3 regions of the Kitasatospora sp. McL0602 genome follow, and region 1 is predicted to be linked to each of the others. Evidence: riboswitches for the same ligand, from Rfam matches in the RefSeq annotation. Region 1 holds a riboswitch; each other region holds the start of a gene.
The links. Region 1 has a riboswitch for cyclic di-AMP ahead of ACR68M_RS02850 (transglycosylase family protein). Riboswitches for the same ligand answer to the same signal wherever they lie in the genome.
Positions count from the first base shown of each region.

Region 1 (3,449 bases):
GGAGTTCATGTTCCAACCGGAACTCGTCATGCGGGGCTCCACGGGCGCCAACCCGCGGAGCTAGTCGACGGACTCTCGCCGTAACGGGCCGGCCCTGCTCACCTGAGCAACGGGCCGGCCTTCGGCGTCCGTACGGGCGTCAGCTGCGCCCTGTGCGGCTCAGCCCTCCTGGACGATGGGCTTCGGGTTCGTGACCCGCTGCCCGTCGGCGGCGTCACCGGTCCGGGCCTCGGTGCGGTGACCCCGGGCGAGGAAGTCACGGACGATCAGCTCGACCGCGTCCTGCGGGCTCTTCGTACCCGCCAGCAGCATCGCCTCGATCGCGATGTCGGCATCGAGCGTGACGGTCACCTGGGCCATGGCGGATCTCCCCCTGAAGCTGTTACGGGGGCCCAGCATGCCCCGCCGGACCGGACGTGGACAAGGGCCTGCCCCCGGAGACGACCAGTTCTCCGGGGGCAGGCCCTTCTGCCGTCGCGGCGGCGACGGATCAGATGCGATCAGACGCGACCGGCGAAGTCCGGGGCCCAGTTGCTGATGGACTCGGTCTTCACGCCCGCACGCGGGTTGGCGGCCTCGACGTACTGGCCGTCACCGACGTACAGGGCGACGTGGTAGACGCCCGAGTTGCTGCCGTTGTTCGACCAGAAGAGCAGGTCGCCCGGCTGCAGGTTGTCCAACGAGACGCGGGTGGAGGCGTCGGCCTGGTCCGCGGCGACCCGCGGCAGGGAGATGCCGGCCTGGCGGAACGCGGCCTGGGTCAGACCCGAGCAGTCCCAGCCACCGTCGCTGGTGCCACCGTAGACGTACGCCTGGCCGAGCTTGGACTCGGCGAACGCGATCGCGGCGGCCTTGCTGCCGGTCGCGGCCGGGGCCTGGGTCTGCGCCTGGGCGGCCGGGGCCGCGCTGCGCTTGGCCGAGGTGGTGCGGGTGTTCGACTTCGGGGCGGTCTGCTGCTGCGGAGCCTGCGCCGGGGCCTGCTTCGGGGTGGCGACGGCGACGTTGCCACCCAGGGCCAGCTGCTGGCCCGGGTAGATCACGTCGGGGCCCTCGGTCAGGACGGCCTTGTTGAGGTCGTACAGCTTCTGCCAGCCGCCCTCGACGTGGTTCTTCTGCGCGATGGTGGAGAGCCAGTCGCCCTCGGCCACGGTGTAGGACGCGGCGGCGGGGGTCGCGGCGGCGGCCTGCTCGTTGCCCCAGTTGCCCCGGCCGTTGCCGGAGTCCCCGTGGTTCCACTGCTTCGGGACGGACTGCTGAGGTGCGGCCTGCTTGGGGGCGGCCTGCTTGGCGGCGGGCTTCGCCGAGGAGGACGAGGTGTCGACCTGGGCGGCGGCGCCGCCCTTGGTCAGGCCGGCCTTGACGGAGCAGACGGGCCAGGCGCCGGGGCCCTGGTCCGCGAGCACCTTCTCGGCGGTGGCGATCTGCTGCGCCTTGGTGGCCTGGTTGGCCTGGGCGGCGTACTGGGTGCCGCCGTAGGCGGCCCAGGTGCTGGAGGTGAACTGCAGGCCGCCGTAGAAGCCGTTGCCGGTGTTGATGCTCCAGTCGCCGGTGCTCTCGCACTGGGCGACCTTGTCCCAGGTGGAAACGTCGGCGGCCGAAGCGGCACCGGCGGTCAGGCAGGGGATGGTGAGACCGATGCCGACGACGCCGGTTGCGGCGATCAGACGGCGAGCACGCTTGGTGGCATTGATGGGCAGCATGAAGGTGCGTTCCTCTCCCACGCCTGCGAGGTGAGCTGTCGGATTCGGGCTGGAGTTGCCCGGCCGTGCAAGTGCACGGCTTCACCCCAAGCCCGGTGGCGGTCCGAGGACCGCTCCGGGCGACTTACCTGGTTCCCCCGCCCCTGCCGTGGTGCGCTATTCGCTGCCAGCTCGTCCGGCGGCAGGACTCGGCGTCCCGGATGAGTTGGGTCCGTGTGACCACGAACGGGAGGACATTAGGCAGAGTTAAGTTGAATCTGCAAACAGTGTGACGGCCGTCACAGATCATTTCCGAACTCTTCACGAGCCGTCAGTTCGTGTCCGCCTGGACCGCCCTGGGCGCCGACCGTCAGGACCCGTACGAGGGGCGAAAGATGGCGCCCCCTCAGGCCCGGCGCCTGATGGCGGGTCCGATGCCGTCGCCCGCGCCGCATCGCGTCGTCCGTCGGCCGAAGGGCGTGAGCCGAATCGTTACCAGGGCCGAAGGTCCTGCCCTGCCGGAGACCCCCTGGGGCATGCGAAAGGGGCCCCTCGCGGGGCCCCTTCGGGTTGATCGGGTTGATCGGGCGGAGCGGCGGCGCTGCCGGTCAGCCGGCCGGGCGCTCCTCGGCCTGGGGGGCCTCCTCGCCCGGCGGCAGCTGAACGGCGGCCAGGTACGTGGAGGCGATCAGCTGACCGACGGCCTGGTAGGTGCCGATCGGCGCGGCGCTCGGGCAGCCGGTCTCCTCGGCGGCCGTGGCGAGCAGCTCGGGGTCGACCTCGGGGCCGATCACCAGCGGGGCCAGGGCCGGGCGCTGGGAGCCGGTGGCCCGCAGGTGGTCGACGGCGGCGGCGACGGAGCCGGGCACGTCCAGTGCGGCGGCCACCACGGGCACCGCGAGGCGGGCGGCCAGCAGCACGCCGGTGATCCCGGCCGCCGCGGCGGCCTCCTCGCCGCCGGCGGTGGTCAGCACGACGCCGTCGGCGGCCGTGGCGATGGCGAACAGCCGGGCCCGGTCGGCGCGGGCGAGCCCGGCCTCGGAGAGGCGCACGTGCACGGCCTCGGCGAGCAGCGGGTGCGGGCCGAGCACGTCGGTGACGACCGCGCCGGATTCGGCGGCCAGCTTGTGGAGGTCGGCCAGGAAGCCGTGCGGGCCGGCCAGCAGCGGCACCAGGACGGGCGCGGGCAGCCCGGCCTCGGCGGCCTGGGCGAGCAGCCCGGCGACCGTCGGGGTCTCGGGGGAGTCGCTGCCGTCGAAGGCCGGCAGATAGGCGGCGGCGGCCTCGATGCCCGGCTGTTCGCCGCGCACGACGGAGAGCAGCTCGTCGACGACGGGCCGCGTGTCGGGCCCGGCCGTGGCCGGAACGGCGAGCACCAGGGCGGGGGCCCCGGTCGGGACCTCCGGGCGCTCGGGACGGCGGTGGCGCCCCCGCGCACGGGAGCCTGGAGTGCGTACGGGCAGTGGCGCGCCCGGGATGGCTGCGGTGCTCATGGCGGAGATCGTAGGACATTAGGCGGACATGCCCCCAGTCGGCTCCCGTTCCCCGGGCGTGTACGTGCGGTCATTTCGGGCATTCACCCCCAAATCTCCGACTCGGCCTGTTGACGTGCCGTCTTCCGGACTCCCGACGGCCGTGCGGCGGCTGATCCCGTGTGACGTGCCTCACAGCACCGTTTCGAGGTGACGGACCGTGAATCGAGATGGCGGGGTCGAAGATCAACGCGCCGCCGCGCCCTCGGTACGGGGCGTCATCGAACGAGTTGCCATT
Region 1 is NZ_CP197246.1:600,442-603,890, reverse strand. It holds gene ACR68M_RS02860 (LacI family DNA-binding transcriptional regulator) at 1-64, shown strand, start outside; gene ACR68M_RS02855 (hypothetical protein) at 160-360, opposite strand; gene ACR68M_RS02850 (transglycosylase family protein) at 501-1,700, opposite strand; cyclic di-AMP (ydaO/yuaA leader) riboswitch at 1,706-1,866, opposite strand; gene ACR68M_RS02845 (hypothetical protein) at 2,288-3,172, opposite strand.

Region 2 (3,449 bases), 5.1 Mb from region 1:
AAGCTGACCGACGACCAGGAGAAGGCCGCCGAGGTCTACAACGGCGCCAAGGAGCGGGCCGACCAGCTGCACAAGCAGGCCGACCAGCTGCAGGACCAGGTCGCCCGCGGCCAGGAGCAGATGAGCGTGCTGGCGACGGGCCTCGCGGCCGTCGCGGGCGAGCAGTACCGCAACGGCGGCATCGACCCCTCGGTCGCCCTGATGCTCTCCGCGGACCCCAGTGGCTACCTGGCGCAGGCCTCCAGCGCCGAGGAGGTCACGGCGACGCAGGCCCAGACGCTGAAGGGCCTCAAGGACCAGCAGCGCCGGCTGGACCAGCAGAAGCAGGAAGCCGCGGACGTGCTCGCCGAGCTCGACCAGAGCACCAAGGTCCTGAACGACGCCAAGGCGCAGGTGCAGCAGAAGCTGCAGGAGTCCCGCACGCTGCTGAGCCAGCTCAGCAGCGCCGACCGGGCCGCCCTGCTGGCGGCAGACCGGGCCTCGCGCAGCGACGCCCGCAGCCCCCTCCCCGCCGACCTCCCGCAGGCGAGCGGTTACGCGGGCGTGGCCGTCAGCGCCGCGCTGAGCAAGCGCGGCCACGACTACGTCTGGGGCGCCGAGGGTGCGAACACCTTCGACTGCTCGGGCCTGATGGTCTGGGCGTACGCGCAGGCGGGCGTCTCGCTTCCGCGCACCTCGCAGGAGCAGGCGCACGTCGGGACGAACGTCGGTACCGACATCGCCAACGCCCAGCCCGGCGACATCGTCATCTTCTTCAACGACGCGCACCACGTCGGGATGTACGTCGGCGGCGGCATGGTGGTGCACGCGCCGAAGACCGGCGACGTGGTGAAGCTGATGCCGGCCAACACGCTGACCATCAAGACCATCCGCCGCGTCTGACCCACTCGCGTCTGACCCACTGTCGAATGCCGCAAAAGCGGACAACTGCTGTCAGGTGGTACATCTGACGGCCAGTGACACGCGCGGGCCCGTCGAAACCGTCCTGTGATCCGGGACACCTTCGACGGGCCTGTTTCATGACCGGGAGTTGAACATTTGTCAGCCGATCGTGCAGGGATCGTCACGCTCGGTCGTAATCACAATCGAACTTGGCTCATGCTCAGACTTTTTTCCGACAAGGATTTGAACGGATCACGGTTCCGTTACTAGGGTCGTGCCTCGAACCACCGCACAGTCGATCACCCAGCCGGGTGGCGGCGGTGGTTACCGCCGAGTTCGAGAAGCAGCGGGGCAGGGTCACCTGCCTTACGGGGAATCCCCTGCGGGGGAGCTGTGTATCGGAGCCGGGGAACCACGTTTCCTCGGGGTGAATCGGCGCCAGGTCGGGCGGCCGTCGCGAGACGGCCCACCGGTGAGGCGTCGTAGGGCATCTCTTCCAGCCCGAACCCGTCAGCTCACCCGGTAGGCGGCCGTAGGAAGAAGGAGCCCGCCTTCGTGGCGTCCCATCGTCGTCCCAAGCCCGCAAGTCGCACCCGGATCACCCTGATGACCGCGGCTGCCGCCACCGCGGTGGCACTCTCGTCCCAGGCCGGCGCCCATGCAGACCCGGCGCCCACCAAGGACGAGGTCAAGACCCAGGTCGACCAGCTGAACCAGCAGGCCGAGGTCGCGACCGAGAAGCTGAACGCGGCCACCGAGAAGGAGCAGGCCCTGCAGAAGCAGGTCGGCTCCCTCCAGGACCAGGTCGCCCGCCAGCAGGCCCAGGTGAGCACGATCCAGGGCAGCCTCGGCGAGATAGCCGCCGAGCAGTACCGCAACGGCGGCATCTCGCCCACCGTCCAGCTGATGCTCTCCGCCTCGCCGGACTCCTTCCTGACCCAGGCCGGGGCCGTCAACCAGATCGGCACCTCGCAGGCCGACGCGCTGAAGACCCTCAAGGACGAGCAGCACAAGCTCGACGACCAGAAGGCCGAGGCGCAGGGCAAGCTCGCCGAGCTCGACGCGACCACCAAGAGCCTCAAGGCCGACAAGGACGACGTCCAGGCCAAGCTGGCCAAGGCCCAGGCGCTGCTCGACACCCTGACGCAGCAGGAGCGCGACGCGCTCGCCGCCGCCGAGGCGAAGGCCGCCGCCGACGCCAAGGCCGCCGCCAACCAGGCCACCGACCGGGCCTCGCGGGGCACCAGCCGCCCGACCCTCGGCACCCCCGCACCGGGCAGCGCCGCGCCTGGCAGCTCCTTCGCCGCCGCCGCGCTCGCCGCCGCGGAGAGCAAGCTCGGCGCCGACTACGTCTACGGCGCAGCGGGCCCGAACAACTTCGACTGCTCCGGTCTGATGCAGTGGGCGTACGCCCAGGCGGGTGTCACGCTGCCGCGTACCTCGCAGGAGCAGGCCCACGCCGGGACGAACCTGGGCACCGACCTCGCGAACGCCAAGGCCGGCGACCTGATCGTCTTCGGCGCCGACGCGCACCACATCGGCATGTACGTCGGTGGCGGCCAGGTCGTCCACGCCCCGCACACGGGCGCGGTCGTCCGGTACGAGTCCGCGTCGACGATGGGCGTCTCGGCCATCGTCCGGGTCTGACGCACCGGACGCACCGGACGCACCGGACGCACCTGACGCACCGCCCACGGCTCCAGCAGGCCCGGCACCTCCACCTCCGCGGTGGGGTGCCGGGCCTGCGGCGTTACCCCGAAGTGGATCTGATGTCCGATTAGTGGGCGAATATTCGAGCTTGCGGAGGTTTGGACTAGATCGCCGGGACTCGCTAACGTCTGCCCCCGGACCTCCGTGAGGACGGCCGCCCACTCCGGGCGGCGGCGGTGGCCCGGCCGCAGAGATGGAGCAGCCGCCGCATGCCGACGCCCCGCCGTTCCCCCCTGCCGGGCGTCCACCGGTTCGCCCGTGCGCTGGCCATCACCGCAGCGGCCACCGGCGTCATCGGCGCCGCCGTCGGCGGCACCGCCCAGGCCGCCCCCGGCGCACCCGCCGAGCCGCCCACCCGCAAGGACGTCAAGGCCCAGGTCGACCAGCTCTACGACGAGGCCGAGCAGGCCTCCGAGAAGTTCAACGCGGCGCAGGAGTACCAGAAGCGGCTGCAGGGCGAGACCGGCGCCCTGGAGGACCAGGTCGCCGCCGGGCAGGCCGAGGTCAACCGGATGCGCGCCGACCTCGGCGCCGTCGCCGCCGCCGAGTACCGGGCCGGGGGCATCGACCCCACCGTGCAGCTGATGCTCAGCTCCGACCCGGCCGCCTATCTCACCCGGGCCCGCAGCCTCGACCAGGCCGCCGAGCGGCAGAGCGAGACGCTGCACCAGGTGGTGGACCGTCAGCGCCGCCTCGACCAGCACCGCGCCGAGACCGCCGCCAAACTGGCCGAGCTGGAGCAGGTCCGCCGCTCGCTCGCCGAGAGCAAGCAGCAGGTCCAGCAGCGGCTCACCAAGGCCCAGCGCCTGCTCGACAGCCTCGGTGCCACCGAACGGGCCCGGCTCGTCGCCCAGGAC
Region 2 is NZ_CP197246.1:5,666,825-5,670,273, forward strand. It holds gene ACR68M_RS25840 (NlpC/P60 family protein) at 1-882, shown strand, start outside; cyclic di-AMP (ydaO/yuaA leader) riboswitch at 1,242-1,427, shown strand; gene ACR68M_RS25845 (NlpC/P60 family protein) at 1,438-2,529, shown strand; gene ACR68M_RS25850 (NlpC/P60 family protein) at 2,802-3,449, shown strand, end outside.
Region 2: another riboswitch for cyclic di-AMP. It lies ahead of ACR68M_RS25845 (NlpC/P60 family protein); the one in region 1 lies ahead of ACR68M_RS02850 (transglycosylase family protein).

Region 3 (3,449 bases), 6.5 Mb from region 1:
ACGACGCGCCCTCGCGCAGGCGGTTCGCGCCGTCGGGGACCTGCTCGGCGATCGGCAGCGCGGCGTCGAGCAGGTCGGCGTCGAACTCGGCCGGGACGCCGATGGTGGCGGCCACGTCCCACCCGTGGACCACGTAGTCGATGAAGTGGAAGCCGACGGCCAGGCCGGCGGGGAAGAGCCGGTCGCTGCGGATCTCCGGCAGCCACAGCCCTCGGTCCAGCAGGCCGTCCGCGCCGAAGGCGGCCGTCACGGCCGCCGCCGACGCGGCGAACTCGGCGGCGGGGTCGTCCCCCACCGGCCGGTCGGCCCACACCCCGAGGTCGCTGGTCTCCCCGAGGGCCGAAGCCGCGAAGCCGCGGTTCTGCCCCACCATGTGGGCCAGCAGCCGGCCGAGGTCCCAGCCCGCACAGGGGCTCGGCCGGCCGAGCTGCCCGACCTCGACCTGGTTCACGATCGACTCGGTGATCTTCAGTGCCCGGCGGTCGAATTCACGGATGTCCGTCACAGGGCTGACTCTAGCGCCCGTCCCGGCAGAGGTAGTTGGCCGCTCCGGCTCAGGTCCGGCTCAGGACAGGTGGAGCACCTCGCCGGGGTGGATCAGGTCGGGGTTGGTGCCGACCACACCGAGGTTGTGGTCGTAGACGTGCTGCCAGCCGCCGAGGTGGTACGCGTCGGAGATCCCCGACAGGGTGTCGCCGGGGGCGACCGTGTAGCTGCCGGGGGCCTGCGGGCTCGGTGCCTGCTGGGCGGGCACCTGCTGGGTCGGTGCCTGGCCGGTGGCCGTCCCGTCGGGTGCGGGCTGCGACGGTGCGGTGGTGGGCGCCGTGGTGGGCGCCGTGGTGGGCATCGCGGTGGGCGTGGTGACCGGGGCCGTCGGCTGGGGCACTGCGGGGGTGGCGGGTGCGGTGCTCGGCGTGCTGCTCGGCGTGGTGCTCGGCAGGCCGGCGACCGGGGGTGCCGACTGGGGCGCCGTCGGGGTGACGGGTGACGTGACGGGCGCGGTGGTGGGGGTGGCGGCCGGCGGGGTGAGCGGCGCGGGGGCGGTCGTGGCCGGGTCGGTGGCCGTCGAGGCCGCCGGGGTGGGGGTGCCGGGCGTGCCGGGCGTGGTGGCGGGCGCGCTGGGGGGCTGGAGGGCGCTGTTGCAGCTGGCCCAGCGGTCGGGGCCGCGGTCGGCGAGCATCCGTTCGGCGACGGTGATCTGCTGGTCCTTGCTGGCGTGGCTGGGCTGCGCGGCGTACAGGTCGCCGCCGTACCAGACCCAGTCGCGCAGCGTGATGCCCAGGCCGCCGTAAGTGCCGTCGCCGGTGTTCTGCGTCCAGTTGCCGCCGCTGGTGCACTGGGCGACGGTGTCCCAGGCGGTGACGGGGGCGGCGTGTGCTGCGGCTGCGGTGAGCAGCGGGAGCGCCAGGCCGACGCCCGTGACGGTGGCGGCGGCGACCGCGCGGTCGGCCTGGGTGGGGCGGCGGTGTCGTCCGGGGCCCGAGAAGACCATCAGTTGTCCCTCTCCGCACGCCTGCGAGGTGAGCTGTCGGGTTCGGACCGAGAGGTGGCCCGGCCGCTGGTGCGGCTTCACCCCGAGCCGTGGGGGCCACGGCGAGGTACCTGGTTCCCCCGTCCCTGCCCAGGGGTCAGCTGTGTCGTCCCGGGGGAGCGGTGGGCAGGGTTCGGCGTGCCGCGTCCGGGGCCCGCGCTGGCGGGCTGCTCGGAGACTAGAGGGAGGATCAGCTCGATAACAACCCGGCAACCCGAACATCACACAATCATCACGAGCCTCGTCGGCCCCTCGGCTCAGCCGTGCGCGGCCAGCGCCTGGTCGGCCTTCGGCAGGTTGGCATGCAGATGATCCAGGTACGCCTGCGCCTGCGACCCCGGCCGGGCGCCACGGGCGAAGGCCAGCATGTTCCCCGGGCCCGTGTTGTAGCCGAGCGCGAGAAGTTCGTCCTTCGTGTACGAGCCCGACAACTTGCCCGGCAGCTGGTCGGCCAGCCCGTTCAGGTACCAGGCGGCGGCCTGGACGGCGAGCCCCGGGTCGTCCGGCAGCTCCTCCCACCGACGGTCCGCGAAGTGCCCCGGCTTGGTCTCGTCGAAGGCGGCCCGGTGCATGTTGGCGATCCCGAACGCGGAGTCCGGCTTGAGTCGCTGCCAGGCCCGCTCCAGCTCGGGGTCGTGCGGCTTGTACGCCTCGTTGTAGAGGATCGCCATCAGCAGCCGGGGGCTCACCCCGGCCCGCCCGGCCTGCTCGCGCACCTGCGGCGCGTAGTGGGCGGGGTCGTACGAGCTGCTCCCCACGCTGCCCGGGGAGGGCGAACTGCTGGGTGAACTGCTGGGTGAGGCGCTCGGCGAAGGGGCGGCCGCCGGGGTGGTGGCCTCGGACGACCGGGGGATGGCCTTGCAGCCGCACCCCAGCAGCCCGACCGCCAGTAGGGCCCCTGCCGTCCGCCAGTACCGCCGCTTCCCGCTCATACTTCCTGATCGTACGTCGGCAACCGGGCCGGGTCAGTGACCTCCGGAGACCAGCAGCTCCACCAGCGTCCGCACACCGACGCCCGTGCCGCCCGGCACCCACTCGCCGTCGTCGGTGTCGGAGAGCGCCGTGCCCTGGATGTCCAGGTGCGCCCACGGGATGCCCGGTGGTACGAACTCGCGGAGGAAGAGCCCCGCGAGCAGCGCGGTGCCGTGCCGGACGCCGATGGTGTAGTTGACGAGGTCGGCGACCCGGGAGGTGAGCTGAGTGCGGTACTCCTCGGGCAGCGGCAGCGGCCAGAACTGCTCACCGGCCCGCCGCCCGGCCGCCCGGACGGCCTCCGAGAGGGCCTCGTCGGTGCCCATCACGGCGGTGATCCGGCGGCCGAGTGCGACGGCCGCCGCGTCCGTCAGGGTGGCGAGATCGATGATCGCGTCCGGTCCGGTCTCCCCGGCCAGCGCCAGCGCGTCGGCCAGGATGAGGCGGCCCTCGGCGTCCGGGTGGCGGACCTCGACGGTGGCGCCGCTGCGCATCCGCAGCACGTCACCTACCCGGATCGGGTCGGCGTTCGGCATGTTCTCGGTCAGCGGGAGCCAACCGTCCACCGCGATCGGGCAGTTCAGTGCGCCGAGGGTGGACATCGTGGCGAGCACGGTGGCGGCCCCGGCCATGTCTGCCTTCATGGTGGCGAGTTCGGCGTTCGGCTTGAGCGCGAGACCGCCCGCGTCGTAGGTGACGCCCTTGCCGACCAGGGCGATCCGCCGGGCGGCCGGCTCGGCCGGCCGGTAGCGCAGCCGGACCAGCCGGGGCGGCACCAGGGAGCCCCGGCTCACCCCGAGCAGCCCGCCGAGCCGCTCGTGCGAGATCCGCTTGGCGTCCCAGACCTCGCACTCCAGGCCGGAGTCGGAGGAGATCTTCAACGCCCGCTCGGCGAACTCCGGCGGGGTGAGCGCCTCGCCCGGCTCGTTGACCAGGTCACGGGCCA
Region 3 is NZ_CP197246.1:7,070,996-7,074,444, forward strand. It holds gene ACR68M_RS31970 (TIGR03086 family metal-binding protein) at 1-505, opposite strand, end outside; gene ACR68M_RS31975 (LysM peptidoglycan-binding domain-containing protein) at 566-1,492, opposite strand; cyclic di-AMP (ydaO/yuaA leader) riboswitch at 1,497-1,643, opposite strand; gene ACR68M_RS31980 (transglycosylase SLT domain-containing protein) at 1,789-2,463, opposite strand; gene ACR68M_RS31985 (leucyl aminopeptidase) at 2,497-3,449, opposite strand, start outside.
Region 3: another riboswitch for cyclic di-AMP. It lies ahead of ACR68M_RS31975 (LysM peptidoglycan-binding domain-containing protein); the one in region 1 lies ahead of ACR68M_RS02850 (transglycosylase family protein).